DNA from 3 places in the Streptomyces sp. NPDC002623 genome. Region 3 is predicted to be linked to each of the others. Evidence: riboswitches for the same ligand, from Rfam matches in the RefSeq annotation. Region 3 holds a riboswitch; each other region holds the start of a gene.
What was found. Region 3 has a riboswitch for cobalamin ahead of ACWD4O_RS29535 (cobalamin biosynthesis protein). Riboswitches for the same ligand answer to the same signal wherever they lie in the genome.
Positions count from the first base shown of each region.

Region 1 (10,163 bases), on a different contig from region 3:
GAGTTCCACAGGTGGGACGGGCTGTGGTCCACCGAGTAGTAGTGGCAGCCCGGCCCCACCTCGAACATGGGCTCACCGAAGGTGGTCGGGCGGGCCCAGCCGAAGCCCATGCCCTCGTCGCAGGCGACGTCGATGAAGAAGGTCCCCGGCCGGAACAGGGCGAGGTCCTCGTCGGTGACGAACATGAGCGGGGCGTCGGTGTCCTGCAGGACGCAGTTCACGATGATGTCGAACCCGGCCAGATACTCCGCCAGCGGCATGGACCCGGCCGCGGTGACGGCCCGCAGACGCGACGGATCGTCCTCCTGCTCCTCGAAGTGCCCCATGACCACCGAGGGCATCGGCGAGGCCACCGCCGCGGCGGCCCGCTGGGTGAGCACCGTGACATCGGTGACCCCCATGGCGCCCAGGCCCGTGACCGCTCCGCGCGCCGTGGCGCCGAAGCTGATGACCGCCGCGCGCAGGCGGCGCCCGTAGTGGCCGGTCAGCCCGCCGAGCTGGAGGGCGTGCAGCACCGAGCAGTAGCCGGCGAGCTCGTTGTTCTTGTGGAACACATGAACGCTGAAGGCGCCCGTGGAGGTCCAGTGGTTCATGGCCTCCCAGGCGACCAGGGTCAGCCGCCGGTCGATGGCGATCTGGGTCATCTTCTCGTCCTGCACGCAGTGCGGCCAGCCCCACAGCACCTGGCCCTCGCGCAGCTCGACGACGTCGTCGTGCATCGGCTTGGGCAGCAGCATGACGTCGCACTCGGCGATGAGCTGCTCGCGGGAGCGCAGGCCCGCCACCAGTGGTCGCAGTGCGTCGTCGGCGACGCCGAAGCGTCGGCCGTAGCCCTGTTCGAGGAAGATCCTCGCCCGTATGTCCGGGGCGATCCGGTCGAGGTGGCGCGGGTGCAGCGGCAGGCGGAACTCGTTCTCCTTGCGGGAGGAGGCGAGTACTCCGAGACTCATCAGACTCATGTGGGGCGGCTCATTTCCGACCGGACGCGATGCGCTCCGGCATTGCCGTTCCCCGAGGGCGACGCCGAAACGGATGACGGCGTGCGAAGTGCGCTCGGTACCGCCACCCTACTCCCGTCCAGTTCAAGGGCGGCGAGGCGGACCATGATCCACCGACTTCGGAAGCAGCCCGCACACGGCACATCGCTCCGGCGTACGCCCTTCGGCAATCCGGTTCCGGCCGGGGTCGTCAGCCGTCGGCGATGCCGGCGCCGCTGAGGGCGGGCACCGTCTTCTCCGGGCGGGCGAGGGAGCGGGCGCCGAGGCGGAACTGGTCGAGTCTGTCGACGATGCTCTGGCCGACGGGCAGGTGGCCCCATGTGCTGATGCCCTGGTGGGTGGAGGGCTGCCAGGTGGTCTCGTCGATGACGATCGGGTTCCAGCCGACCTCCCACTCGAAGCCCGAGGGGGTGCGGGCGTAGTAGGAGAGTTCCTTGTCGTTGGTGTGCCGGCCGATGGAGAGGGCCATGTCGAAGCCGAGTTCGTGCACCCGCTCGTAGCTGCGGGCCAGGTCGTCGAGCGAGGCGGCCTGGATGTTGAGGTGCTGGACTCGCGTGCGGACCGGGTCGATCGGCAGGCCTCGGACGGCGGCGATCGCGATGGAGTGGTGGCGTTCGTTGACCCGCAGGAAGCGGATCTTGAGCTTGACTCCGTTGATGGTCTCGTCGATGTAGTCCGTCAGACGGGCGTCGAAGACCGTGTTGAAGTAACCGCGCATCAAGGCGGGCTTGGCGGAGGTGATGGCGACATGGCCCATGCCCGCGTCGCCGGTGACCCAGCCGGACGCGAGCATGCGCAGCGGTTCGGACGAGGTGACGGGCGTGGTGTAGATCTCCTGGGTGATGCCCTTGGGGCCGGGAAAGCGCAGCAGGCGTTCGACGCCGCGCAGCTCCGCCTCCTCCTCGGTGCCTTCGACGAGCGGCACGCCGTGGGCGCGTATGCGGTGCTCTATGCGTTCGAAGGTGGTGTGGTCGTCGATGTGCCAGCCGAGGGCGACGACGTCCTCGGCCGGTCCGCGCCGCAGCAGGAAGCGGCATTCCTGATCGTCGAGGCGGAACCGCATGACGTCCGTGTCGAGGTCGTCGCGATGCATGCCGATGGCGTCGGTGCCGAAGCGACGCCAGTCGGCGAAACGGTTGCTCTCGATGACCGTGTAACCCAGGTGGACTGCGCCGAAGACGGATGCTCCCGGGGCAGCGTTCATCGGCGGCCTGCCAGGAAGGCGGCGCACAGCCGGTTGAACAGCTCGGCGCGCTCGAACTGCACCCAGTGCCCGGTGTTGGCGACCTCGTAGAGATCGCAGTCGGGCATACGGTCGGCCAGCATGCGGCCGCCGGACGGACGGTTGACCTTGTCCGCCGCGCCCCACAGCACCAGCGTCGGCACGGGCAGCCGGGACAGCCGGTCGTCGCGGGTGAAGTCCATCTTCCACAGCGTGCGCAGCGCGTTCGGGCCGGAGGGGCGGCGCAGCGGCGGAGCCGCGATCACCTCGGGATCGATGCTGGCCGCATAGCGCGCGTCGATGACGGCGTCGGGCACGTCGGCGGCGTTGAAGACGAGGTGGTTGCGGATGAACTTCTCCAGTTTGAGGCGCGAAGGCCCGTCCCCGGAGTAGTAGTTGAGCAGGCTGTTGAGGCCGGGGGTGGGCAGTGCGCGGGTGGTGCCGATGCCGCCGGGGCCCATGAGAACCATCCGCCCGACCCGGTCGGGGGTGTCCAGGGCGAGGCGCAGGGCGCAGGCGCCGCCGTAGGAGTTGCCGACCAAGTGGGCCTTCTCCAGGCCGAGTTCGTCGAGCAGGCCGCGGATGAGGTCGGCGAGGTACCCGAAGGGGTCGGCGCCGTCCATGCCCTTGGTGCTGCGACCGTAGCCGGGCAGGTCGGGGACGATGACCCGATGGGCCTTGGCCAGCTCGGCGATGTTGCGGAAGTAGTTGGAGACGCCGGAGGCGCCGGGGCCGCCGCCGTGCAGCAGCAGGACGGGCAGGCCGTCACCGGTCGGGTCACCGGTCCCACCGGTCTCCGCGACGAAGATCTTCTTGCCCGCGACGTCGAGCAGGGACTCCTGCATGGGCGGCGGTGCGGTGTGCGTGGTCATGGCGTTCCTCAGCTCACGGTCGAGGCGATGGCTTGCGATGCCGGTGCGAAACCGGCCGGGGGCGGCGGGAGTGGGGCGCCCTGGGGAGCGGCGGCGTAGACATAGGCGTCCGGGCGCAGGGCGAGCGTGGCCACGCGGTGCTGTGTCATCCAGGCGAGCAGCACGCCGTCGCTGTCGACGATCGCGCCCTCGGCCGGGCGGGAGCCTGCGGGCAGGACGGTCAGCGAGGGGGTGCCGCAGCGGTCCCACGGGGACTGCGCGGCGGGCAGGCCTCCGTGCAGGAGCAGCCAGCGACCGCCGAGCACATCGTCCAGCCGTACCCGCCCGCCGTCGGGGCCGGTGACCCAGGGCTGGGGGATCTGGCGTCCGGAGGCCTTCGTGCGCGGGCGGGCCAGAAATCCCTCGGCGTAGCGGGCGACCGGTATCCAGTGCGCGTCCACCAGCCGGCCGCTGACGGCGGACATGCGGCGGACGGCGTGCAGCACGGTGTCCCGGGCACGGGCGAGGGGCAGCCGCCGTTCGGTGATGATCTTCCCCGTGAACACGGCCCGCCGGGTGATCTCCTTGACGTGCGGCTTGCGTTCGGCCTCGTAGGAGTCGAGGACGCGGTCTCGGGCAGTTCGCCGCGCAGCACGGCGGCGAGCTTCCAGCAGAGGTTGGCCGTGTCCCGCACCCCGGCGGCCATGCCCTGACCGATCCACGGCGGCATGGCGTGGGCCGCGTCGCCCGCGAGGAAGACCCTGCCGACGCGGAAGCGGGCGGCGAAGCGGACGTGGTGGCTGTAGACGGTGGCCCGCAGGATCTTGATCTGGTCCCGGCCGATCCCGTACCTGGCCACCATGGCATGGATCGCGTCGTCGGTGGTCAGGTGCTCCTCGTCGTCGCCGGGCAGGATCGGGAACTCCCAGCGGTGGTGGCCGAGGGGGGTCGGGCAGTCGACCGCGGGGCGGGCGGGGTCGCAGCGGAAGCGCAGCCGGTCGTGGTCCGGCCAGGGCTTGAGCATCTCGGTGTCGACGACCACCCAGCGGTCCTCGTACGTCCGTCCCTCGTAGCCCACGTTCAGCTGGGCGCGGGTGAGACTCGAGCCGCCGTCGGCCGCGATCACGTACTTCGCGCGCACCCGCCGTACGGAGTCGTCGGCGGTCCCGACCACCGTCAGCTCCACCCCGTCGGCGTCCTGGCGCAGCCGCAGGCACTCGTGCCGCAGCAGGATCTCGACGCCGGGATAGCGGTCGACGCCGTCGCGCAGGACCTGCTCCAGCGCGGGCTGGTAGAGGAACATCTGCGGCGGGTGGCCGTGTCCGCGCGGCGAGGGGCAGGCGCTGAGGAAGGTGCGGCCGCGCGCGTCGACGAAGTCCAGCGGCCGCTCGGCCAGCATGTCCTCCTTAAGCCGGTCCGCCAGCCCGATCCGCTGCCAGATCCGGATGACCTCCTCGTCGGTGGAGATGGCCCGCGCCCGGGAGTAGATCTCCGCGTCGCGCTCCAGCACGAGCACCCTCAGTCCCAGCGCTCCCAGCAGGTTCGCCGCGGTCACGCCGGTGGGCCCGTACCCGATCACCGCCACGTCGTACGCAGTGCCCCCGCCGCAGTCCGCGGCTCCGACCTCAGCTCCGACCTCGGCTCTTTCCTTGGCTCTTTCCTTGGCGCTGACATGGCTCACCAGGCCACCTCGCTGTCTTCCATCGGCTCATTGTTGTAGCGTTTACTACAATTGGAATGTTCGCTACGCTAATCCGGCCGGCGGAGACGGTCAAGAGTCGGCGCGGGTGCGCCGCATCCACACCCGCATCCGAGGCCACTCGTCGAGCCCGTCGGCACGCGGCGTGGCCTGCGGCCGGAAAGACTGGATCGACGTCGCCTCGACCTGCTCACCCCAGAAAGCCGAGAGACCTCCTCATGACCACCGCACCCCGCCGGATCGACGTCCATCAGCACGTCATCCCGTCCTTCTACCGCGACGCCCTCGCCAAAGCAGGCATCGCCGAGGCGGGCGGCCGCGCCCTGCCCGACTGGAGCCCCGAGGCCGCCCTGGAGCTGATGGACCTGCTGCGGGCCGAGACGGCGATCCTCTCCGTCTCCACCCCGGGCACCGGCTTCCTCACCCACCCCGGCGAGGCCGCCGACCTGGCCCAACGACTCAACGACCACTCGGCGTCCGTCGCCGCCGAACACCCCGACCGCTTCGGGTGGTTCGCCACACTGCCCATGCCCGACATCGACGCGTCGGCGCAGGAGGCGGAGCGGGCCCTCGCCCGGCTCGGGGCGGACGGGGTCACCCTGCTCGCCAACAACCAGGGCGCCTACCTGGGCGCCGAGGGCCAGGACTCACTGTGGCGCGTGCTCGACGAGCACGGCGCCGTCGTCTTCGTCCACCCCGCCGAACTCCCCGCACCCGCCGTCGACGGAATCCCCCCGTTCGCCGCCGACTTCCTCCTCGACACCACCCGCGCCGCCTACCTCCTGGTCCGCAACGGCATCCCGCGCCGCCACCCGAACATCCGCTTCGTCCTCAGCCACGCCGGCGGCTTCGTCCCTTACGCCTCGCACCGCATGGCCGTCGCCATCGCCGCCGACACCGGACGCAGCCCCCTCGACACCCTGGACGACCTGCGCGACTTCTACTACGACACCGCTCTCTCCGCCAGCCCCGCCGCCCTGCCCACCCTGCTCGCCTTCACCCGCCCCGGACACGTCCTGTTCGGCAGCGACTGGCCCTTCGCCCCCACCCCTGCCTCCCAGTACTTCGCCAACGGACTGGACAGCGGCGTGGACCCCCACACGCTGACAGCCGTCAACCGCACCAACGCCGAAGCTCTCTTCCCCCGCCTGGCCACGAAGCCGGCCGGGCCGGCGCCGGCCCGGCCGCTCCCCGTGCGGCTGCGCCAGTCCGCCCGACGGGCCGGCGCCCGCCTCTTCTACAAGCTCATCCAGCCCGGAACCCACTGAGAGCCCGACCGCCGCCGCGCACCCGATGCCCCCGGAGACAGCCGATGCCCAGACGGCCGTCGCCACCGGCGGCGGGCGGAGTTGCCGAGGATCCGCCGGTCTCTCCGGATTCCGCGAGCTGACGACTCGTCAACTACCTCTGAGTCACGGCCACTTTACTGACCGGGTGGGGCAATTGGCGGCAAGCGGTGGTCTACTGAGGTACATGCCCCTTTTGGACGATGAGCGGGAAGCTCTCATCATGGGTGTGGCCATCGCAGGAGGCGGGTCGGCGCTCCTCCTCGTCGGCGGGCTCATCTGGGGATTCCCGTGGCAGGTGATCCTGCTCGTGGTGGCTTTCACGGTCGTGCTCGGGGTCGCGATCTCCGCCATGACATTGGCCGAGGTACGGCGTGACGCGGAGCGGCAGGCGCGCAGCCGCGCGATGCTGACCGCCTGGGCGGGCCGCAACGGAGGGCGTTGCGAAACAGACTTGGCCGCGCTCACCACCGACGGGGAGCAGTGGAAGCTCCCCGCGAGCCCGCTCTTCCGCGGCGAAGTGCTGGCCGTGGTGCACCGGGACGGCGTCGAGGTGGGCATCGCCTGCTCCATCGTCGACGACGGCCTCGAGGGCGGAAACAGCTGGTACACGGCGATCCTGGTCCGCCTCACCGAGGAGCGGCCGCCGACCCGACTGCACCGCCGGGAGATACGCCGACTGGATCTGCCGCCGGGCGTGGTGTCGGTGGAGACGGGTCGCCAGGAGCTGTGCGTGCGGTACGTAGGCTGGCCCGACGCGTCGCCGGTGCTGGACACGCGGGTCGACGCCGCCGTCCGCCTGGCGGCGAGCCCGCAGGAGGCGTGACGCCGACGCGTCCGCGCCCCCGGCCCCGGCCCCCGCTCCGGCCCGCGAGTCGCCCCGGTTCTTCACTGCTGTCGGCCGTACGACCAGGGCCGGGCAACCCGGGCGGAGGGAGACGCGGGGGCGCGTTTCCCTCCCCCGATCCGTTCCACACGCGTCCGCCATGTGGCCCACGCCACCATCCGAATGCCGGACACCACGGGCCGCATCCCTGACGGTCGCCGTACGGTGGCTGGTGCAGCTGGTTCGCCCCGTCCGCCAGGCGGGATGCGTCGCAAGAGGGAACCCGGTGGGAATCCGGGACTGCCCCGCAGCGGTGAGCGGGAACGACCGCCGTCATACGCACTGGGTCCACGCAGGGCCTGGGAAGCGACGGCCAGTAGGTGTCTCGTACGACTTCGTACGACACAGACGTGCCCGCGAGTCCGAAGACCTGCCAACTGCCCGCACCCGAACCACTCGTGTGCGGACATCCCGGTGACCTCGTGGGCGGGTCGGCGTACCTACCAGGCGGACGACCGCGCCGTACCTTGCGCAGTCGGTCTCCGTCCGGTTCGTCACCCCTTCGCGCTCGCGTCCCGTCCCCGGGATCTCAGGGATTCATCTCGCGAAGGAGATCTCCGTGACCACCAAGCCCGCAGCCGCGGCAGCACGGGCCACCGTGTACGGCTACCCCCGCCAGGGCCCGAACCGGGAACTGAAGAAAGCCATCGAGGGCTACTGGAAGGGCCGCGTCACCGCCGACGCCCTCCGGACCGCCGCCGCCGAACTGCGTGCCGACAACTGGCGGCAGATCGCCGAGGCCGGCATCCACGAGGCGCCCACCGGCGACTTCTCGTACTACGACCACGTCCTGGACACCACCGTCATGGTCGGCGCGATCCCCGACCGCCACCGGGCGGCCGTCGATGCGGACGCCCTGGACGGCTACTTCGCCATGGCGCGCGGTACCCAGGACGTCGCGCCGCTGGAGATGACCAAGTGGTTCGACACCAACTACCACTACCTCGTCCCCGAGTTGGGCCCGGACACGGTCTTCACGACCGACTCCACCAAGCAGGTCGCCGAGCTGGGCGAAGCCCTTGCCCTCGGGCTCACCGCCCGTCCCGTCCTGGTCGGCCCGGTCACCTATCTGCTGCTGGCCAAGCCTGCCCCCGGCGTGGCGGCGGACTTCGACCCGCTGACCCTGCTGGACCGTCTGCTCCCGGTGTACGCCGAGGTCCTCGCCGACCTGCGGGCGGCGGGCGCGGAATGGGTGCAACTCGACGAGCCCGCCCTCGTCCAGGACCGCACCCCGGCCGAGCTCAACGCCGCCGCCCGCGCCTGCCGCGACCTCGGGGCCCTCACCGACCGGCCCAAGCTGCTGATCGCCTCCTACTTCGACCGGCTGGGCGAGGCCCTGCCCGTCCTGGCCAAGGCTCCCGTCGAAGGGCTCGCCCTGGACTTCACCGACACCGCCGCAGCCAACCTCGACGCGCTGGCAGCCGTGGGCGGGCTGCCCGGCAAGCGTCTGATCGCCGGTGTCGTCAACGGCCGCAACATCTGGATCAACGACCTGTCGAAATCCCTCGCCCTGCTCGGCACCCTGCTCGGCCTGGCCGACCGGGTCGACGTGGCCGCCTCCTGCTCCCTGCTGCACGTCCCCCTCGACACGGCCGCCGAACGGGACGTCGACCCGCAGATCCTGCGCTGGCTCGCCTTCGCGAAGCAGAAGACCGCCGAGATCGTCACCCTCGCCAAGGGGCTGACCCACGGCACCGGTTCCATCTCGGCGGAACTGACCGCGAACCGGTCCGATCTGGCCTCCCGCGTGAACTCCCCCGTCACCCACGACCCTGCCGTCCGGGCCCGCGCCGAGGCCGTCACCGATGCTGACGCCCGCCGCTCCCAGCCCTACGCCGAACGGGCCGCGGCCCAGCGCACCCACCTCGGCCTGCCGCTCCTGCCGACCACCACCATCGGCTCCTTCCCGCAGACCGGCGAACTGCGCACCGCCCGCGCGGACCTGCGGGCCGGCCGGATCGACACGGCCGGCTACGAGGAGCGGATCAGGGCCGAGATCCAGGAGGTGATCGCCTTCCAGGAGAAGACCGGCCTGGACGTCCTGGTGCACGGCGAGGCCGAACGCAACGACATGGTCCAGTACTTCGCCGAGCAGCTCACCGGCTACCTCGCCACCCAGCACGGCTGGGTGCAGTCCTACGGCACCCGCTACGTCCGCCCGCCGATCCTGGCGGGCGACGTCTCCCGCCCCGAGCCGATGACCGTGCGCTGGACGACCTACGCCCAGTCCCTCACCCCACGCCCGGTCAAGGGCATGCTCACCGGCCCGGTCACCATGCTCGCCTGGTCCTTCGTCCGCGACGACCAGCCCCTCGGCGACACCGCCCGCCAGGTCGCCCTCGCCCTGCGCGACGAGGTGAACGACCTTGAGACGGCGGGCACTTCGGTCATCCAGGTCGACGAGCCCGCCCTGCGCGAGACGCTGCCGCTGCGCGCCTCCGACCACCCCGCCTACCTCGCGTGGGCGACGGAGGCGTTCCGGCTGACGACGAGCGGCGTCCGTCCGGACACCCAGATCCACACCCATATGTGCTACGCCGAGTTCGGCGACGTCGTCCAGGCCATCGACGACCTCGACGCCGACGTCATCAGCCTGGAGGCCGCCCGTTCCCACATGCAGGTCGCCCGCGAACTCGCCGCCCACGGCTACCCCCGCGAGGCCGGCCCCGGCGTCTACGACATCCACTCCCCGCGCGTCCCGAGCGTGCAGGAGGCGGCCGAACTGCTGCGCACCGGCCTCGAGGCCATCCCCGCCGAACGGCTGTGGGTCAACCCCGACTGCGGCCTGAAGACCCGCGCCTGGCCCGAGACCCGCACCTCGCTGGAGAACCTCGTCGCCGCCGCCCGCACGGTCCGCGGCGAGCTGACCGCGTCCTGACCGACCGTCCCGAGAGCCGGGGCGCCACGAGCGCCCCGGCCCCCACTCGGGTCCGGCCGAGGGCTCAGGAGCAGAAGTCGGCGATCGTGCGGGTGAGGATGTCGGTCAGGCGGTCCAGCGAGGCGAGGCCGACGTACTCGGTCGCCGCGTGGGCGCGCTCGCGGACCGCCCCTGGGTGATGGAGCCCGCCGCCTTCCTGCCCGACCTCGTCTGGAGCGGCAAGCACCCGACCGTCCCGCTGCGGCAGCTTCCCCGCGGGCAGCGCGCACGCCGCGTCTTCACCGTCGTACGCCGCGGCCGCAGCGGACATCCCGCCGTCCTGGCCTGCCGCAATGCCCTCTCG
Region 1 is NZ_JBSFWB010000056.1:24,060-34,222, reverse strand. Features, by position in the region: gene ACWD4O_RS45410 (N(5)-(carboxyethyl)ornithine synthase) at 1-959, opposite strand, end outside; gene ACWD4O_RS45405 (VOC family protein) at 1,189-2,202, opposite strand; gene ACWD4O_RS45400 (alpha/beta fold hydrolase) at 2,199-3,092, opposite strand; partial or broken gene ACWD4O_RS45395 (bifunctional 3-(3-hydroxy-phenyl)propionate/3-hydroxycinnamic acid hydroxylase) at 3,101-4,656, opposite strand; gene ACWD4O_RS45390 (amidohydrolase family protein) at 4,989-6,038, shown strand; gene ACWD4O_RS45385 (hypothetical protein) at 6,286-6,882, shown strand; cobalamin riboswitch at 7,105-7,334, shown strand; gene metE (5-methyltetrahydropteroyltriglutamate--homocysteine S-methyltransferase) at 7,502-9,820, shown strand; gene ACWD4O_RS45375 (hypothetical protein) at 9,885-10,130, opposite strand.
Region 1: another riboswitch for cobalamin. It lies ahead of metE (5-methyltetrahydropteroyltriglutamate--homocysteine S-methyltransferase); the one in region 3 lies ahead of ACWD4O_RS29535 (cobalamin biosynthesis protein).

Region 2 (10,163 bases), on a different contig from region 3:
CAGTTGTAGTGCTGAATAGGAAGTGCGGGGATACGCAACGGCGCACGCCCGGCACGGCGGGAGGGGTGTGTGCCCACTGGCGGCTGAGAGGGGTTGTTCGTGCCAGCTTTGCCATGCAGCACCACATACAGCACCACAGCGACGGTGGCCGCGCCCGCGGTTCCTCCCTCGCTCTCTCTTCCGGTCATCGAGGCGGCGTTTCCCCGGCAACTGCATCCGTATTGGCCCCGGTTGCAGGAGAACACGCGCTCCTGGCTGCTGAAAAAGCGGTTGATGCCGGCGGACAAGGTCGCAGAATATGCCGACGGTCTTTGCTATACGGACCTGATGGCGGGCTACTACCTCGGCGCACCCGACGAGGTGATGCAGGCCATCGCCGACTACAGCGCGTGGTTCTTCGTCTGGGACGACCGGCACGACCGTGACGTCGTGCACGCCCGGTCCTCCTCCTGGCGGCAACTGCGGTTCCGCTTACATGCGGCCCTGGACGCCCCGGCCGGGTATCTGCGGCACCCGGATCCGCTGGTCGCCGGACTCGCGGACAGCGTGGGCCGGCTGTACGCCTTCCTTCCCGGCACCTGGAACGCACGGTTCGCCCGGCACTTCCACACCGTGATCGAGGCGTACGACCGGGAATTCCGCAACCGCGTCGAAGGACGCATTCCCGGCGTCGAGGAATACCTCGCACTGCGTCGGCTGACCTTCGCCCACTGGATATGGACCGATCTGCTCGAACCGAGTGCGGGCTGTGAACTCCCGGACCCGGTACGGAAACACCCCGCGTTTCGGCGTGCGGCCCTGCTGAGTCAGGAATTCGCCGCCTGGTACAACGACCTCTGCTCGCTCCCCAAGGAATTGGCGGGCGATGAGGTGCACAATCTCGGAATCAGTCTCATCACCCATCAGAGGCTGACTCTGGAAGAAGCGGTCGAGGAACTACGGCGACGCGTCGAGGAATGCATATCCGAATTCCTTGCCGTCGAGAAGGACGTCCTCCTGCTCGCCGACCGCCTCACCGACGGGACCGTCCGCGGAAGGGAACTCGGCGCCGCCGTGCGGTCCTGCCTCGGCAATATGCGGAACTGGTTCAGTTCCGTCTACTGGTTCCACCACGAGTCCGGCCGATACATGGTCGACAGCTGGGACGACCGGTCCACGCCCCCGTACGTCAACAACGAAGCGGCAGGTGAGAAATGACCGTCGAGTCGGTGAAGCCCGCGACCCCCGGGACATCCGAACCGGGTGAGGCGCCTTTGGCCGGTGGCGGGGTTCCGCTGCTCGGACACGGCTGGAAGCTGGCCCGCGATCCGCTGGCCTTCATGGCCCGGCTGCGCGACCACGGCGACATCGTGCGTCTGCGGCTCGGCCCCAAGACGGTGTACGCCGTCACCGCGCCGGAACTCGTCGGGGCCCTCGCGCTCAGCCCGGACTACATCATCTCCGGCCCCCTGTGGGAGACCCTGGAGGACCTGCTCGGCAAGGAGGGCGTGGCCACGGCCAACGGTCCGCTGCACCGCCGGCAGCGACGCACGATCCAGCCCGCGTTCCGGCTCGACGCCATCCCCGGCTACGGGCCGATCATGGAGGAGGAGGCGCACGCGCTCGTCGGGCGCTGGCGGCGGGGCGAGGTCCTCGACGTCACCGCCGAGTCCTTCCGGGTGTCCGTGCGCATCTCCGCCCGCTGTCTGATGCGCGGCAGCTATATGGACGCCCGGTCCGAGCGCATCACCTCCGCCCTCGCCACCCTGTTCGCCGGTATGTACCAGCGCATGGTGGTACCCCTCGGACCGCTTTATCGGGTACCGATTCCGGCCAACCGCGTATTCAACCGGGCACTGGCCGATCTGCATCGGCTGGTGGACGAGATCATCGCCGAGCGTCGCGCATCCGGTCAAAAACCGGACGATTTGCTGACGGCTTTGCTGGAGGCGAAGGACGAGAATGGCGAGCCCATCGGGGAACAGGAGATCCACGACCAGGTCATCGCGATACTCACCCCGGGCAGCGAAACCGCGGGCTCCGTGGTCATGTCGCTGCTCCACGTCCTCACCGAGCACCCCGACCAGGTGGACAAGATCCGCGAGGAGGTGAAAAGCGTCGTCGGTGACCGGCCGGTCGCATTCGGCGACGTCCGAAAGCTGCGGCACACCGCCAATGTCGTGGTCGAGACCATGCGGCTGTATCCCGCCGTATGGATATTGACCCGGCGCGCGGTGACCGACACCGAGCTCGGCGGATACCGCATTCCCGCCGGCGCCGACATCGTCTACAGCCCCTACGCGGTGCAGCGCGATCCGCGGTCGTACGAGCGGCACACGGAGTTCGATCCCGACCGCTGGCTGCCCGGCGGCTCCCCGGAGGTGCCGAAATACGCCATGACGCCGTTCGGCGTCGGCAACCGGAAGTGCCCGAGCGACCACTTCTCGATGGCCGAGCTGACGCTGATCGCCGCCGTGGTGGCGTCCGCGTTCCGCTTCGAGCCGGCGCCCGGCTCCGACTCCCGGACGCACGTCGGCATCACGCTGCGGCCGCGCAGGCTGCTGCTGCGGGCGATACCCGGGTGAGAGCCGCGGCTCAGGCGACTGCCTGCGGGCCGCGGAACGTGCGTCGGTAGGCGTTGGGGGTCGTCCCCAACGCCTGCACGAACTGATGGCGCAGGGCTCCCGCGGTGCCGAAGCCGGCCCGCCAGGCGATCGCGTCCACCGTCTCGTCCGTCGCCTCCAGCAGGTGCTGTGCCAGCAGCACCCGCTGGCGCAGCAGCCACCGGTAGGGGGTGGTGCCCGTCTCCTGCTGGAAGCGGCGGGCGAAGGTGCGCGGGGACATGTGGGCGCGCTCCGCGAGCTGCTCGACCGTGATCTCCTGGTCGAGATGCGCCTCCATCCACACCAGCACCCCGCCGACCGTGTCGCACGCCGACCGGGGCAGCGGCCGTGCGACGTACTGCGCCTGTCCGCCGTCCCGGTGCGGCGGTACGACCATCCGCCGCGCGATGCCGTTGGCCACCTCGGGCCCCTGCTCCTTGCGCACGAGGTGCAGACACGCGTCGATCCCGGCGGCCGTGCCGGCGGAGGTGATCACCGGGTCCTCGTCGACGTAGAGGACGTCCGGCTCGACGGTCGTCCGCGGATAGCGGCGGGCCAGCAGATCGGCATGCCGCCAGTGCGCCGCGCAGCGCCGCCCGTCGAGCAGCCCCGCCGCGCCCAGCACGAAGACGCCCGAACAGACGCTGAGCACCCGGGCGCCCCGGTCCACGCCCCGGCGCAGGGCGGCGAGCAGTTCGGGCGGATACTCCCGCTCGACGTTCGCGTCCGAGGCCGGCACGGCGATCAGGTCGGCCTCCTCCAGCCGGTCGAGGCCGTACGGCGTGGAGACGGTGAGTCCGCCGACATGGGTGCTCAGGACCGGGCCCTCCGCCGACACGACGGCGAAGTCGTACGCCGGCAGCCCCCCGTCGCTGCGGTCGAGGCCGAACACCTCGCACAGGACGCCGAGCTCGAAGGGATGCACACCGTCTAGGAGGACGGCGACCACGTTCTTCAGCATCTTGCCAGTGTGCCACTGGAGTGGCAGGAATTTGAAGGTGTACGGCAGTCCTGCCACTCCCGGTCAGGAGTCTCAGGCAGGACAGTGGTGTCCATGAACACAAACCAGCTGGAAAGCCTGATCGGAATGCTCATGGTCCTCGGGATCATGGTTCTCCTGATCCTCCCGTCCGTGGTCGGCATCGTGCGCGACAGGCGCGCCGACCGGCAGATCCGGGAGGCTCAGGAGAACCGCGAGAGCCGGGAGACCCGGAAGAATCAGAAGTCCTCGTCCAGGTCGACGGTGCCCTCCACCGCTACCTGGTACGCCGACGGACGGCGCTCGAAGAAGTTGGTCAGCTCCTGAACGCCCTGCAGCTCCATGAAGGAGAACGGGTTCTCCGAGCCGTACACCGGGGCGAAGCCGAGCCGTGCCAGACGCTGGTCGGCGACGCACTCCAGGTACTGCCGCATGGAGTCGGTGTTCATCCCCGGGAGGCCGTCGCCGCACAGGTCACGGGCGAACTGCAGCTCGGCCTCGACGGCCTCCCGCAGCATGTCGGTGACCTCCTGCCGGAGCTGGTCGTCGAAGAGCTCCGGCTCCTCCTTGCGGACCGTGTCGACCACCTCGAAGGCGAAGCTCATGTGCATCGTCTCGTCGCGGAACACCCAGTTGGTGCCGGTCGCCAGGCCGTGCAGCAGGCCCCGGCTGCGGAACCAGTAGACGTACGCGAAGGCCCCGTAGAAGAACAGGCCCTCGATGCACGCGGCGAAGCAGATCAGGTTGAGCAGGAAGCGGCGGCGGTCGGCCTGGGTCTGCAGGCTGTCCAGCTTCTCGACCTCGTTGATCCACTTGAAGCAGAACTCGGCCTTCTCGCGGATGGAGGGGATGTTCTCCACCGCGTCGAAGGCGGCCGCCCGGTCCTCGGGGTCGGGGAGATAGGTGTCCAGCAGCGTCAGATAGAACTGGACGTGGACGGCCTCCTCGAACAGCTGACGGCTCAGGTAGAGCCGCGCCTCGGGGGAGTTGATGTGCTTGTACAGCGTCAGCACGAGGTTGTTCGCCACGATCGAGTCGCCCGTCGCGAAGAACGCGACCAGCCGGCCGATCATGTGCTGCTCGCCCTGTGACAGCTTCGCGAGATCCGTCACGTCCGAGTGGAGGTCCACCTCCTCCACGGTCCAGGTGTTCTTGATGGCGTCCCGGTAGCGCTCGTAGAAGTCCGGGTAGCGCATCGGACGCAGCGTCAGCTCGAAGCCCGGGTCGAGCAGGTTCTTCTCGGCCTTTTCGGTCTTTTCGGGGGCGGTGGACATTACTGGCAGGCCTCGCAGGACTCGGGGTTCTCAAGAGAGCAGGCGACCGCGTCTTCAGGGGTCGCCTGTACGGGAATCGGGGCTTGCGCCTGGGCGGCGCGGGCGATCCGGGTCGCCGGACGCGAGCGCAGGTAGTACGTCGTCTTCAGGCCCGACTTCCAGGCGTACGCGTACATCGAGGAGAGCTTGCCGATGGTCGGCGTCTCCAGGAACAGGTTCAGCGACTGCGCCTGGTCCAGGTACGGGGTACGGGCGGCCGCCATGTCGATCAGGCCGCGCTGCGGGATCTCCCACGCCGTCCGGTACAGGGCGCGGACCTCGGCCGGGATCCACGCGAACTCCTGCACCGAGCCGTTGGACTCGCGCAGCGCCTCACGGGTGCGGGCGTCCCAGACGCCGAGCTCCTTCAGCTCGTTCACCAGGTAGGAGTTGACCTGGAGGAACTCACCGGACAGCGTCTCGCGCTTGAACAGGTTGGACACCTGCGGCTCGATGCACTCGTACACGCCCGCGATGGACGCGATGGTGGCGGTCGGCGCGATGGCGAGCAGCAGCGAGTTGCGCAGGCCCGTCGCCGCGATCCGCGTCCGCAGCGCCGCCCAGCGCTCCGGCCAGGTGAACTCGACGCCGTAGTGGTCGGGGTGCAGCACACCGCGAGCGGTACGGGTCTTGTCCCAGGCGGGCAGCGGGCCGCTGCGCTCGGCCAGGTCGGCGGAGGCCTCGTACGCGGCCAGCATGATGCGCTCGGCGATCCGGGTGGACAGGGCCTTGGCCTCGGCGGAGTCGAACGGCAGCCGCAGCTTGAAGAAGACGTCCTGCAGGCCCATCGCGCCGAGACCGACCGGCCGCCAGCGGGCGTTGGAGCGGCCCGCCTGCTCGGTCGGGTAGAAGTTGATGTCGACGACCCGGTCGAGGAAGGTGACGGCGGTGCGGACGGCCGCGTCCAGCCGCTCCCAGTCGATGCCGTCGCCGTCCTCGGCCGCCGGGTCGACGAACGCGCCGAGGTTCACCGAACCCAGGTTGCACACGGCCGTCTCGCCGTCGTCCGTGACCTCCAGGATCTCCGTGCAGAGGTTGGAGGAGTGCACGACGTGACCCGGCTCGGCCGTCTGGTTGGCGGTGCGGTTGGCGGCGTCCTTGAAGGTCATCCAGCCGTTGCCGGTCTGCGCGAGGGTGCGCATCATGCGGCCGTACAGGTCACGGGCCGGGATGGTCTTCTTCGCGAGCCCGTCCCGCTCGGCCTTGCGGTACGCGGCCTCGAACTCCGCGCCCCACAGGTCGACCAGCTCGGGCACGTCCGAGGGCGAGAACAGCGACCACTGCTCGTCCGCGTTCACGCGCCGCATGAACTCGTCCGGGATCCAGTGCGCGAGGTTCAGGTTGTGCGTACGGCGGGCGTCCTCGCCGGTGTTGTCCCGCAGCTCCAGGAACTCCTCGATGTCGGAGTGCCAGGTCTCCAGGTAGACCGCGGCCGCGCCCTTGCGCCGGCCGCCCTGGTTCACGGCGGCGACCGAGGCGTCCAGGGTCTTCAGGAACGGCACGATGCCGTTGGAGTGCCCGTTGGTGCCGCGGATCAGCGAACCGCGGCTGCGGATCCGGGAGTACGACAGCCCGATGCCGCCGGCGTGCTTCGAGAGACGGGCGACCTGGTGGTAGCGGTCGTAGATGGAGTCCAGCTCGTCCAGCGGGGAGTCGAGGAGGTAGCAGGACGACATCTGGGGGTGCCGGGTGCCGGAGTTGAAGAGCGTGGGGGAGGACGGCAGGTAGTCCAGGCGGCTCATCAGCCCGTACAGCGCGGCGACCTCGTCCAGCGCACGCGTGCTGTCGTCCTCGGCCAGGCCGGCGGCGACGCGCAGCAGGAAGTGCTGGGGCGTCTCGACGACCTTGCGGGTGATCGGGTGCCGCAGCAGATAGCGGCTGTGCAGAGTGCGCAGCCCGAAGTAGCCGAAGCGGTCGTCGGCGGTCGTGTCGATCAGCGCGTCGAGACGGGCCGCGTGGACGCGCACGAACTCGGCGGTGCGGTCCGCGATCAGACCCTCGCGGTGGCCGACGGCGACCGAGGCGGTGAACGACGTGACCCCCTGGGAGGCGGCCTCCGCGGCGATGCTGATGGTCAGCAGCCGGGCGGCCAGCTTCGAGTAGGCGGGGTCCTCGGAGATCAGACCGGCGGCCGCCTCCGTCGCCAGCTCGCGCAGCTCCGCCTCGTCGGCCCGCGAGGACCGGCCGCGCAGGGCGGCGGCGGCGACCCGGCCGGGGGCGGCGTCGGGAAGGTCGGCGGTCAGCTCGGTCAGGGTCCGCAGCAACGCGTTCCCGGGACCGTCGGTCTCCAGCTCGAAGACTGAAACCGGGTCGGCTGGCGCGATGGTCACGTGAGGCTCTCCCTCGCTCGGCAGGGGGCCTGGCGGAGGGCAGGGCAGCACACGAGCGCACGGGGCGTCGCGTCCACCGGCCCACTCCGCGAGGCCCGGACGTCAGGGCACCCGGACCGGGACGGCCGGGCGCGCTGTCGGCAGGACCTCGGACTGAACAGGCGTGCACATATGGGTGGACATGCACGCGTGTACACCGTTGCGGGACAGTTCCGGATTCGCACCGGATTCCCCTGCGGCGACAGCGAGCATGAGCATACATCTTGTGCCCGGCTGTCGTGTCACCCCCAGATGTTGTGTCGCGCTGGTTTCAGAGCGTCAACTTGTAGGCGAGGAGAGTGATGTCGTCCAGGTGCGGCAGGGGATTCCAGTCCCGCTCTGGTGTGCGGACGAAACCGAGACGTTCGTAGATGCGGTGGGCGGCCGCCATGGTGCGCTGGGTCGACAGGACGACGGCCGTGCAGCCCTCCGCGGCCCGCGCCCGGTTGAGGCAGGCCCGCACGAGGGCCTCGCCCGCGCCGCGGCCGCGCGCCTCGCGCGCGACCGCCAGCATCCGTATCTCGGCCTCGCCGGGGCGCGCGATGTCGGCCATCGCACCCCCCGAGGGGACGAAGGTCACTCCGCCGAGGACCGCGTCGCCCTCCACGGCGACCAGCACCTCGGCGGCGGCCGTACGTTTCGCGACGTCCCTCAGCTCGTGGAGGTACTCGTCGCTCTCGCCGAAGTCGAGCAGCCCGTCGTCCAGGTAGGCGCGGGCCGTGAGTTCGCCGAGGGCGTCGTGCTCGGTGGGTCGTACTGCCCGGATGTGGATGTCCATGCCAGGCAGTGTGCGACACGCACAGGGCGGAGGGCCGCCGGATGTCTCCGACGGCCCTCCGCGTGCTTCGCCCGGTTCCTCGGGTCAGTGACCGGCGTTCGCCGTCGCCGGGGGCAGTTCCTTCTGGACGCCCGGGTCGCCGGCGTCCGCCGTGTAGTCCTCCGGCTTGGTCTCGTCGATGCCTTCCGGAGCCTTGAGCGCCTTCAGGGCGAAGGTCAGGACCACCGTGACGGCGACGTTCAGGACGAACGCCGTCAGGCCGATGTAGCCGATCTCGCCGAGGCCCGGGATCTCCTTCGACGAGCCGCCGAAGTGCTTCTGGGTCGGGGAGGCGACGCCGTACGCGGCGACCGTGCCGTAGAGCATGCCGACCGCCCAGCCGGCGAGCAGGGCCCAGCGGTGGAACCAGCGGGTGAAGAGGCCGCCGACCAGGGCCGGGAAGGTCTGCAGGATCCAGATGCCGCCCAGCAGCTGGAAGTTGATGGCGACGGTCTTGTCCATGGTGAGGACGAAGACCAGGGCCCCCACCTTCACCAGGAGCGAGACCAGCTTGGAGACCCTGGTCTCCTGCGCGGGCGTCGCGTCCGGCTTGATGAAGTCCTTGTAGATGTTGCGCGTGAAGAGATTCGCGGCCGCGATCGACATGATGGCCGCCGGCACGAGCGCGCCGATGCCGATCGCCGCGAACGCCACGCCCGCGAACCAGGCCGGGAACATGTCCTCGAACAGCTGCGGGATGGCCAGCTGCCCGTTGGTGACCTTGACCCCGGCGGCGATCGCCATGAAGCCGAGCAGCGCGAGCAGGCCCAGCATCAGGGAGTACAGCGGCAGGATCGTGGTGTTGCGGCGGATCACCTCACGGCTGCGGGAGGAGAGCGTCGCCGTGATCGAGTGGGGGTACATGAACAGCGCGAGCGCCGAGCCCAACGCCAGCGTCGCGTAGGTCCACTGACCGGGTTCGCCCGGCGCCAGCGCGCCGCGCGGCTTGCCCGTCGCCGGGTTGGTCTGGCTGAACGCCTCGCCCGCCTTGGCGAAGATGTCGTCGAAGCCGCCGAGCTTGATCGGGATGTAGATGATCGCCACCGCGATGACGATGTAGATCAGCGTGTCCTTCACGAACGCGATCAGCGCGGGGGCCCGTAGGCCCGAGGAGTAGGTGTAGGCGGCCAGCACGCCGAACGCGATCAGCAGCGGCAGGTCCTTCACGAACCAGTTGGTGTCCTCGCCGCCGCCGACGCCCATCACGTCGAGCACCGCCTGGATGCCCACGAGCTGCAGCGCGATGTATGGCATCGTTGCCAGGATGCCGGTGACGGCGACCGCCAGCGACAGGCCCTTCGAGCCCCAGCGGCCGCGCACGAAGTCGGAGGTCGTCACATAGCCGTGCTTGTGGGAGACCGACCACAGGCGGGGCAGGAACGTGAAGATCAGCGGGTAGACGAGGATCGTGTAGGGCACCGCGAAGAAGCCGGCCGCGCCCGCCGCGTAGATCGCCGCCGGGACGGCGACGAAGGTGTACGCGGTGTAGAGGTCGCCGCCGAGCAGGAACCAGGTGACCCAGGTGCCGAACGACCGGCCGCCCAGGCCCCATTCGTCGAGGCTGTTCTCGTTCTCGGCCTTGCGCCAGCGCGCGGCCAGGAAGCCCATGGCCGTGACGGCCAGGAAGAAGAAGATGAAGACGGCGAGTGCCACGCCGTTCACGCCGTCGTTCATTCCGCCGCACCCCCGCTCCGGGTCCTACGGCCGCGCTGGTCGATCTGCCACAGCTTGTACGCGGTCACCGTGAGCGCGGTGGACAGCAGCACCCACAGCATCTGGTACCAGTAGAAGAAGGGGATCCCGATGAACGCCGGATCGACCTTCGCGTACGAACCCACCCACAGCATCGCCACGAACGGCGCGAACAGACACAGGGCGATGACGACGCGCACAGGCGTCACCACCGGCTCCTTCGGCACTTCCGGGGCATCTGACATCGGCGGCTCCATCCCCTCGCTGATCGCCTTGATCACCGTTGTAATGCGCAGGCAATGTAAGGGACGAATAAGCGCAGCGGAAGACCGCCTCCGTATACGACTACAAGATCCTCACTCGGTGGGCCGCTTCAGGCGTGCGACGAACTTGTACCGGTCGCCCCGGTAC
Region 2 is NZ_JBSFWB010000002.1:167,598-177,760, reverse strand. Features, by position in the region: gene cyc1 (epi-isozizaene synthase) at 100-1,197, shown strand; gene ACWD4O_RS03465 (bifunctional albaflavenone monooxygenase/terpene synthase) at 1,194-2,564, shown strand; gene ACWD4O_RS03460 (helix-turn-helix domain-containing protein) at 2,575-3,543, opposite strand; gene ACWD4O_RS03455 (ribonucleotide-diphosphate reductase subunit beta) at 3,801-4,835, opposite strand; gene ACWD4O_RS03450 (ribonucleoside-diphosphate reductase subunit alpha) at 4,835-7,204, opposite strand; cobalamin riboswitch at 7,327-7,462, opposite strand; gene ACWD4O_RS03445 (GNAT family N-acetyltransferase) at 7,515-8,021, opposite strand; gene mctP (monocarboxylate uptake permease MctP) at 8,106-9,734, opposite strand; gene ACWD4O_RS03435 (DUF3311 domain-containing protein) at 9,731-9,997, opposite strand; gene ACWD4O_RS03430 (GntR family transcriptional regulator) at 10,109-10,163, opposite strand, start outside.
Region 2: another riboswitch for cobalamin. It lies ahead of ACWD4O_RS03450 (ribonucleoside-diphosphate reductase subunit alpha); the one in region 3 lies ahead of ACWD4O_RS29535 (cobalamin biosynthesis protein).

Region 3 (10,163 bases):
TCTACACGACGACCCACTGGTGGAACCTCTGCACGGGCGGCAGCAGCGCCTTCGCCGCGGATCACGCCCTGTGGATCGCCCGTTACCGGTCCGCCGACGCGGGCGCCCTGCCGGCCGGATGGTCGGCGTGGACCTTTTGGCAGTACGCCGACAGCGGCAGCCTGCCGGGTGACCAGAATCTCTTCAACGGCTCCGCCGACCGGCTGCAGAGCTTCGCGCAAGGGGACTAGCCGTGCGGCGTCTGTGCCGCCGGCGGCACAGGGAAGAAACGGAGCCCCGCCCCTGCCCTACTGGACACCACCAAGCCCCCTCCAGTTCACCTTCCGTTCATTCAGGTTACTTACGTTCAACCGGCCGATTACTTCGAACGAATGCCTGGGTAAATGGAAAGCTTCTCGCTGATCCTCGCGATTGTGGTCGTAACCGCACTTGCGTTCGATTTCACGAACGGTTTCCACGACACCGCCAACGCGATGGCCACGACCATCTCGACCGGTGCACTCAGACCCAAGGTCGCGGTGGCCATGTCCGCCGTGCTCAACCTCGTCGGCGCGTTCCTCTCCGTGGAGGTCGCCAACACGATCTCCAAGGGGCTCGTCGACGAGACCGGCATCCGGCCCGAGGTCATCTTCGCCGCCCTGGTCGGCGCCATCCTCTGGAACCTGCTGACCTGGCTGGTGGGCCTGCCCTCCAGCTCCTCGCACGCCCTCATGGGCGGCCTGATCGGCGCCACCATCGCCTCGGCCGGCATGGGCGCGGTGCACGGCGACGCCCTGGTCACCAAGGTCCTGATCCCGGCGATCGCGGCCCCGATCGTCGCGGGCATCGCGGCGTTTCTGGCGACCCGCCTCTCCTACACCCTCGGCAAGAAGGCCGACGGCAAGGCCGCGGCGAAGGGCTACCGCGCCGGCCAGATCGCCTCGGCCGGCCTGGTCTCGCTCGCCCACGGCACGAACGACGCGCAGAAGACGATGGGCATCATCACCCTCGCCCTCGTGGCCGGCGGCGCCGTGGCCCCCGACTCGGACCCGCCCACCTGGGTCATCCTCTCCGCGGGCCTCGCCATCGCGCTCGGCACCTACCTCGGCGGCTGGCGCATCATCCGCACCATGGGCAAGGGCCTGACCGACCTCCAGCCACAGCAGGGCTTCGCCGCCCAGACCAGCGCGGCCACGGTCATCCTGGCCTCCTCCCACCTCGGCTTCTCCCTCTCCACCACCCACTCGGTCTCCGGTGCGGTGATGGGCGCGGGGCTCGGCCGCAAGGGCGGAGTGGTCCGCTGGTCGACGGCGACGCGGATGTTCGTCGCGTGGGGCCTGACGCTGCCGGCGGCGGCCCTGGTGGGTGCGCTGGCCGAGTCCGTGACCGACCTGGGCGACTGGGGCACCGCGGTGGTCGCGATCTTCCTGGTGGCCTCCAGCGCGGCGATCTGGAAGATCTCGCGGCGCGAGGTCATCGACGCCTCGAACGTCAACGGGACGGAGGAGCCGGCGGCGATCCCGACGGCGGCCCCGGTCGCCGACAGCCTGACGGCCACCATCCCGTCCCCCGCCGCCACCGCCTCCGCCACCGCCACGGCCACCGAGCCCACGGCCCCGGCCGTCTGAGCCCGCGCACCCGGTACGAAGGAAGAGAAACAGCATGAAGATCGACTGGGCGGCCCTGGGCTCCGTCTTCGGCGTCAGCCTCGTGGTCACCGTGGGCCTGGTGGCTCTGTTCACCCTGGGCGTCATGGGTCTGTCGCGGCAGGAACGCGCAACGGCGGAGGGCGGCTCGGCCACCCTCGCGGTGACGGGCGCGTACGCGTGCTTCGTCGCCTGCGCGGCCGCGGTGGCCTACGGGATCTCGCTGATCGTGGTCTGACGCCCGGCCGACGGCACTCACCGCCCTGTGCGGCTCTCGCGAGGAGCCGCACGGGGCGGTCCGTTTTTTCCTCCGGGAGCCGTGCGCGAGTGACGGCCGTCGTGGCAGCGGTGTGGGGTTCTGCACACTCTCCCTGTGCAGGTCAACGGCAAGTTGACGGCCGTTCCGGGCCCGTGGTGGACTGCCGGAGCCATCAACGGCGGTAGGAGAGGAAGCCGGTGCGAATCCGGCGCGGTCCCGCCACTGTCACCGGGGTAGTAAGCCCCCGGGAGCCAGGAACTCTCCCCGCCGGTCTAGTCGAACCAGGGCGCGGACACCCTGAGTGAGGACATATCGCCATGCTCGCTGGGCCGTTGAGGTACCGCACCGGTTCGCTGCCCGACCCCACGGCCGGCTGAGCCCGTGCGTGCCGATCGCGTCTTCGCGTACGGCGCCGCCGCCGGCCTCCTCGGCGATCTGATCCTCGGCGATCCCCGCCGGGGGCATCCGGTCGCCGCGTTCGGGCGGGCCGCGGGTGGCGTGGAGCGGGTGTTGTGGCGGGACCATCGGGGGTGGGGCGCTCTGCACACCCTCGTGTGCGCCGGGAGCGCCGTCGCGTTGGGGGCTGCCGTCTCGCGCGGCGGACGGTCCTCCACCGCCGTCTCCGTCGTCCTCACCTCCGCCGCCACCTGGGCCGTCGTCGGGGGCTCCTCCCTCGTCCGCGAGGCGCGGGGCATCGGGCGGGCCCTCGAAGCGGGTGACGTCGACGCCGCGCGGGAGCGGCTGCCGCATCTGTGCGGGCGGGATCCGCAGTCGCTGGACGCGGACGGGATCGCCCGGGCCGTGGTGGAGTCCGTCGCCGAGAACACCTCCGACGCCGTCGTGGGGGCGCTGGTGTGGGGGGCCGTCGGCGGGGTGCCGGGGCTGGTCGGGTTCCGGGCCGTCAACACCCTGGACGCCATGGTCGGGCACCGGTCGCCGAGATATCTGCGCTTCGGGTGGGCCTCCGCTCGGCTCGACGACCTGGCCGGGTGGCCGGGGGCTCGGCTGACCGCTGTGCTCGCCGCCGTGGCCGGGGGCGATCCGCGCGGGGCCGTTCGGGCCTGGCGGGCGGACGCGGGCAGGCATCCCAGTCCCAATGCCGGACCCGTCGAGGCGTCGTTCGCCGGGGCGCTCGGCGTGCGGCTGGGCGGGACCCTGTCGTACGGCGGCCGGGTCGAGCACCGGCCCGTGCTCAACGGGGCGGCCGGGCGGCCCGTCGTCGCCCGGGACATCGAACGGGCCGCGCGGCTCTCCCGCCGGGTCGGTCTGCTCGCGCTCGGCGTGACCGTCGCCGCGCGCACCCTCGCCACGACGGTGAACGCGAAAGCGAAGGGGCGTACTTCATGACGGGCGGCGGTCTTCTGGTGGCCGGCACGACCTCCGATGCCGGCAAGAGTGTCGTCACGGCCGGGATCTGCCGGTGGCTGGTGCGGCAGGGGGTGAAGGTCGCGCCCTTCAAGGCCCAGAACATGTCCCTGAACTCGTTCGTGACCAAGGAAGGCGCCGAGATCGGGCGGGCGCAGGCCATGCAGGCCCAGGCCTGCCGGGTCGAGCCGACCGCGCTCATGAATCCCGTGCTGCTGAAGCCGGGCGGCGAGCAGAGCAGTCAGGTCGTGCTGCTCGGGAAGCCCGTCGGGGAGCTCAGTGCCCGTGGGTATCACGGGGGGCGGCAGCAGAAACTCCTGGGAACCGTTCTCGACTGTCTCGCCGAGTTGCGGGGCACGTATGACGCGGTGATCTGTGAGGGGGCCGGCTCTCCCGCCGAGATCAATCTTCGGCGGACCGACATCGTCAACATGGGGATCGCCCGGAATGCCGGGCTTCCCGTCCTCGTCGTCGGTGACATCGATCGTGGCGGGGTCTTCGCGTCCTTCTTCGGGACCGTCGCGCTTCTGTCCCCCGAGGATCAGGCGCTCGTCGCCGGATTCCTCGTCAACAAGTTCCGCGGCGACGTCTCCCTGTTGGAGCCGGGGCTCGACATGCTGCTCGGGCTCACCGGGCGGCGGACCTACGGGGTGCTGCCGTTCCGGCACGGGCTCGGGATCGACGAGGAGGACGGACTGCGCGTTTCGCTGCGCGGCACCGTGCGTGAGTCGAACACCGCCCCGCCCGTCGGCGAGGACGTGCTGCGGGTCGCCGTCTGCGCGATACCGCTCATGTCCAACTTCACCGACGTGGACGCGCTCGCCGCCGAACCCGGTGTCGTCGTGCGGTTCGTGGACCGGCCGGAGGAGCTCGCCGACGCCGATCTCGTCGTCGTGCCCGGCACCCGGGGCACGGTCCGGGCCCTGGAGTGGCTGCACGAGCGCGGGCTGGCCGCGGCCCTGCTGCGCCGGGCGGCGGAGGGCCGGCCGATCCTCGGGATCTGCGGCGGCTTCCAGATCCTCGGCGAGCGCATCGAGGACGACGTCGAGAGCCGCCGGGGCCGGGTCGACGGACTCGGACTGCTGCCCGTCCGGGTGCGGTTCGCCCGGGAGAAGACCCTCACCAGGCCGGTGGGCGAAGCCCTCGGCGAGACGGTCGACGGCTACGAGATCCACCACGGGGTCGCCGAGATCCTGGGCGGAACCCCCTTCCTGGACGGCTGCCGGGTCGGACAGACCTGGGGCACGCACTGGCACGGCTCGCTGGAGTCGGACGGGTTCCGGCGGGCGTTTCTGCGCGAGGTGGCGGCCGCCGCGGGCCGCCGGTTCGTGCCCGCCCCCGACACCTCTTTCGCCGGGCTGCGCGAGGAGCAGCTCGACCGGCTCGGCGACCTGATCGAACAGCACGCGGACACCGACGCGCTCTGGCGGCTCATCGAGTCGGGCGCGCCGCAAGGACTGCCTTTCATTCCACCGGGAGCGCCCGCATGAGCACAGTGTTGTTGTTGTCGACCGCCGACACGGATCTGCTGGCGGCCCGGGCCGCCACGAGCGCCGCGTACCGCATCGGCAACCCGACCCGCGTCGACGTCGCCGCCGAGCTGCCCGCGCTGCTCGACGGCGCCGACCTCGCCGTCGTCCGGCTGCTCGGCGGGAAGCGGGCCTGGGAGGACGGGCTCGCCGCGCTGAAGGCGTCCGGCATCCCGACCGTGCTGCTGGGCGGCGAGACCGTGCCGGACGCGGAGTTGATGGCCGAGTCGTCCGTACCGGCCGGCGTGGTGGCGGAGGCGCTGCGCTATCTCGTCGAGGGCGGTCCCGCCAACCTGACCGAGCTGGCCCGGTTCCTGTCCGACACCGTGCTGCTGACCGGCGAGGGGTTCGTCGAGCCGCAGAAGATGCCGGAGTACGGCGTGCACGGGGAACGGCCGTTCGTCGATGGGCGGCCGACCGTGGGCGTGCTCTTCTACCGGGCCCACGAACTCAGCGGCAACACCGGCTTCGTGGACACCCTGTGCGACGCGATCGAGTCGAAGGGCGCCAACGCCCTTCCCGTGTACTGCGGTTCGCTGCGCGGTGCGGACCCCGCGCTGTACGAGATCCTCGGCCGGGCCGACGCCCTGGTCGCCACCGTCCTCGCCGCCGGCGGTACGCACGCCTCGCAGGCCTCGGCCGGCGGCGACGAGGAGGCCTGGGACATCGGGGCGCTCGCCGACCTCGACGTGCCGGTACTGCAAGGGCTGTGCCTGACGTCGTCGCACGCCGCGTGGATGGCCTCCGACGCGGCCGTGTCCCCCATGGACGCGGCCATGCAGGTCGCCATCCCCGAGTTCGACGGCCGGCTGATCACGGTCCCCTTCTCCTTCAAGGAGCAGGGCCCGGACGACGTTCCGGTGTACGTCGCCGACCCCGAGCGGGCCGCACGCGTCGCCGGGATCGCCGTACGGCACGCGCAGTTGAAGCACACGCCGAACGCCGAGAAGAAGCTGGCGCTCGTCTTCACCGCCTATCCGACCAAGCACTCGCGGGTCGGCAACGCGGTCGGACTCGACACGCCCGCTTCGGCGGTCCGGGTGCTGGACGCGCTCAAGGACGCCGGTTACTCGCTCACCGAGTACCCCGACAACGGGGACGAGTTGATCCACCGGCTCATCAACGCCGGTGGCCACGACGTCGAATGGCTCACCGAGGAGCAGCTGGCCGCCGCGCCCGCGCGGGTGCCGCTCGCCGACTACCGGGCCTGGTTCGACCAGCTGGACCCGGAGCTGCGCGGCGGGATGCTGGAGGCGTGGGGCGAGCCGCCGGGCAACCTGTACGTCGACGGGGACGACATCGTGCTGGCCTCCCTCCAGTTCGGGAACGTCGTCGTGATGATCCAGCCGCCGCGCGGCTTCGGCGAGAACCCGATCGCGATCTACCACGACCCCGACATGCCGCCGTCCCACCACTACATGGCGGCCTACCGCTGGCTCGACAACTCCTTCGGCGCGGACGCCGTCGTCCACATGGGCAAGCACGGCACGATGGAGTGGCTGCCCGGCAAGGGGCTCGGGCTCAGCGGCGGCTGCGCCCCGGACGCCGTCCTCGGCGAACTCCCGCTCATCTACCCGTTCATCGTCAACGACCCCGGCGAGGGCACCCAGGCCAAGCGGCGCGGGCATGCCACGGTCGTCGACCACCTCGTGCCGCCGATGGCGCGTGCCGACACCTACGGCGACCTGGCCAAGCTGGAGCAGCTCCTCGACGAGTACGCGCTCGTCTCCGACCTGGACCCGACCAAGGCCCCGGCCGTGCGGGCGCAGATCTGGACGCTGGTGAAGGCGGCCGAGCTGCACCACGACCTGCATGTGGACGACCAGCCGGACGACGAGGCCTTCGACGAGTTCGTCATGCACATCGACGGCTATCTGTGCGAGATCAAGGACGTCCAGATCCGCGACGGCCTGCACATCCTCGGCGGCGGTCCGGTCGACGAGGCGCGGGTGAACCTCGTGCTGGCCGTGCTGCGGGCCTCGCAGGTGTGGGGCGGCGCGGCAAACGCCCTGCCGGGGCTGCGGGCCTGTCTCGCCGAGCACTTCGGCCTGGTGGAGAAGGATCTGCTGGCCGAGCCGGGCGCGCCGGTGAAGGCACCGGTGGAGCTGACCGACCTGGTCGAGGGTCCGGCCCGTTCGGCGGCCGACGCGATCGACCTGCTGGAGCAGCTGTGCCGCCGGTTCGCGGAAGGCATGGAGGAGCGGGGCTGGGCGACGGCCGCGGTCCCCGCGCTGGTGCGTGAGGTGGTGGGGGTCGAACTCCCGGACGCCGTCGCGGTGTTGGAGTTCGCCTGCACCGAGGTCGTGCCGCGGCTCGCGCGGACGACCGACGAGATCGACCACATCCTCAAGGCCCTGAACGGCGGTTACGTCCCGGCGGGCCCGTCCGGCTCGCCGACCCGCGGGCTGGTCAACGTGCTCCCGACCGGCCGCAACTTCTACTCCGTCGACCCCAAGGCCATTCCGTCCCGGCTGAGTTGGGAGGTCGGGCAGGCGCTCGCCGACTCCCTCGTCCAGCGCTACCTCCAGGACACCGGGGAGTATCCGAAGTCCGTCGGCCTGACGGTGTGGGGCACGTCCGCGATGCGCACCCAGGGCGACGACATCGCCGAGATCCTGGCGCTGCTGGGCTGCCGCCCGGTGTGGGACGACGCCTCGCGCCGGGTCACCGGCTTCGACGTGGTCCCGCTGGCGGAGCTGGGCCGGCCGCGCATCGACGTCACGGTCCGTATCTCCGGCTTCTTCCGGGACGCGTTCCCGCACGTCGTCGGGCTGCTCGACGACGCGGTGCGGACGGTGGCCGAGCTGAAGGAGCCGGTCGACCGGAACTTCGTGCGCGCCCACGTCGAGGAGGACGCCGCCGAGCACGGCGACCGGCGGCGCGCGACGGCCCGTATCTTCGGCTCCAAGCCGGGGGCGTACGGGGCGGGGCTGCTGCCGCTGATCGACGCCCGCAACTGGCGCTCCGACGCCGACCTCGCCGAGGTGTACGCCGTCTGGGGCGGCTACGCCTACGGGCGCGGGCTCGACGGGCGGGCGGCGCGCGGGGACATGGAGACGGCGTTCAAGCGGATCGCGGTGGCGGCGAAGAACGTCGACACGCGTGAGCACGATCTCGTCGACGCCGACGACTACTTCCAGTACCACGGCGGCATGGTCGCCATGGTCCGGCATCTGACGGGGGCCAACCCCGAGGCGTACGTGGGCGATTCGGCGACGCCGGACCAGGTGAGGACGCGCACCCTCGGCGAGGAGACGCACCGGGTGTTCCGGGCGCGGGTGGTCAACCCGCGCTGGATGGCGGCCATGCGCCGGCACGGCTACAAGGGCGCCTTCGAGATGGCGGCGACCGTCGACTACCTCTTCGGGTACGACGCCACCGCCGGGGTCGTGGACGACTGGATGTACGAGAAGCTCAGCGCCGAGTACGTGTTCGACCCGGAGAACCAGGACTTCATGAAGAAGTCCAACCCGTGGGCGCTGCGGGGCATCACCGAGCGGCTCCTCGAAGCCGCCGACCGCGGGCTGTGGGCGGAGCCGGACGCGGACACGCTGGAGCGGCTGCGCGCCACCTACCTGGAGCTCGAAGGCGATCTGGAGGGCGACAGTTGAGTACCCCGTTCCCGTTCACGGCCGTGGTCGGCCAGGACGATCTGCGGCTCGCGCTGCTGTTGAACGCCGTGTCCCCGGCGGTCGGCGGTGTGCTGGTGCGCGGCGAGAAGGGCACCGCCAAGTCCACGGCCGTGCGGGCGCTCTCGGCGCTGATGCCGACGCTGGACGTCGTCGTCGGGTGCCGGTTCTCCTGCGATCCGGACTCGCCCGATCCCGCCTGCCCGGACGGGCCGCACGAGCCGGGGGCGTTCGAGTCCCGGCCGGCCCGGATGGTCGAGCTGCCGGTCGGCGCGTCCGAGGACCGGCTGGTCGGCGCGCTCGACATCGAGCGGGCGCTCGCCGAGGGCGTGAAGGCCTTCGAGCCGGGGCTGCTGGCCGACGCGCACCGCGGCATCCTGTACGTCGACGAGGTCAACCTGCTCCACGACCACCTCGTGGACCTGCTGCTGGACGCCGCCGCGATGGGCGCCTCCTACGTGGAGCGTGAGGGCGTCTCCGTCCGGCATGCGGCGCGGTTCCTGCTCGTGGGGACCATGAACCCCGAAGAGGGCGAGCTGCGGCCGCAGTTGCTCGACCGGTTCGGGCTGACCGTCGAGGTGGCCGCCTCCCGGGAGCCCGACCAGCGGGTCGAGGTGGTGCGCAGGAGGCTCGCGTACGACGACGATCCGGAGGGCTTCGCGGCGCGCTGGGCCGAGGAGGAGTCCGCCGTGCGGGCGCGGATCGTGGCGGCGCGGGAGCTGTTGCCGTCCGTGCGGCTCGGCGACGGGGCGCTGCGGCAGATCGCGGCGACCTGTGCGGCCTTCGAGGTGGACGGCATGCGCGCCGACATCGTGATGGCGCGGACGGCGGTCGCGCTGGCGGCCTGGGCCGGGCGGACCGACGTGCTCGCCGAGGACGTCCGGCAGGCGGCGCTGCTGGCTCTGCCGCACCGGCGGCGGCGCAACCCCTTCGACGCGCCCGGCATGGACGAGGACAAGCTCGACGAGACGCTGGAGCAGTTCGCGGGCGAGGACGAGGACCCCGATCCCGACCCCGACCCCGGCGGGCCCGGCGGCGGGGACGGCGGGCAGCCGCCGTCGGACGGGGACGGCCCCGAGGGCGGGGACACCGCCGCGCGGCCCGAGGCCGGGGAGGGCGGAGAGCCGCAGCCCTCCGGCGCCGGGGAGCAGTCCGCCGTCCGGGCCGCCGAGCCGTTCCGCACGAAGGTGCTGAGCGTGCCCGGGATCGGCGAGGGGGCCGCCGGACGACGGTCGCGGGCGCGGACCGAGCACGGGCGGACCACCGGGGCCCGGCGGCCGCGGGGGGCGCTCACCAAGCTGCACCTGGCGGCGACCGTGCAGGCCGCCGCGCCGCATCAGCGGGCGCGGGGCCGGTCCGGGCGCGGGCTGGTGATCCGGCGGGACGATCTTCGGCAGGCGACCCGGGAGGGACGGGAGGGCAACCTCGTGCTGTTCGTCGTGGACGCCTCCGGGTCGATGGCCGCCCGGCAGCGGATGAGCGCCGTGAAGGGGGCGGTGCTGTCGCTGCTGCTCGACGCCTATCAGCGGCGGGACAAGGTGGGGCTCGTGACGTTCCGGGGGGCGGCGGCCGAGGTCGCGTTGCCGCCGACCTCGTCCGTCGACGCCGCCGCCGTCCGGCTGGAGTCGCTGCCCACCGGCGGGCGGACGCCGCTGGCCGCCGGGCTGCTCAAGGCGCATGACGTGCTGCGGGTGGAGCGGCTGCGCGATCCCGCGCGGCGGGCGCTCGTCGTGCTGGTCACGGACGGGCGGGCCAC
Region 3 is NZ_JBSFWB010000018.1:64,718-74,880, forward strand. Features, by position in the region: gene ACWD4O_RS29520 (lysozyme) at 1-230, shown strand, start outside; gene ACWD4O_RS29525 (anion permease) at 384-1,607, shown strand; gene ACWD4O_RS29530 (hypothetical protein) at 1,642-1,863, shown strand; cobalamin riboswitch at 2,024-2,164, shown strand; gene ACWD4O_RS29535 (cobalamin biosynthesis protein) at 2,266-3,231, shown strand; gene ACWD4O_RS29540 (cobyric acid synthase) at 3,228-4,739, shown strand; gene cobN (cobaltochelatase subunit CobN) at 4,736-8,389, shown strand; gene ACWD4O_RS29550 (putative cobaltochelatase) at 8,386-10,163, shown strand, end outside.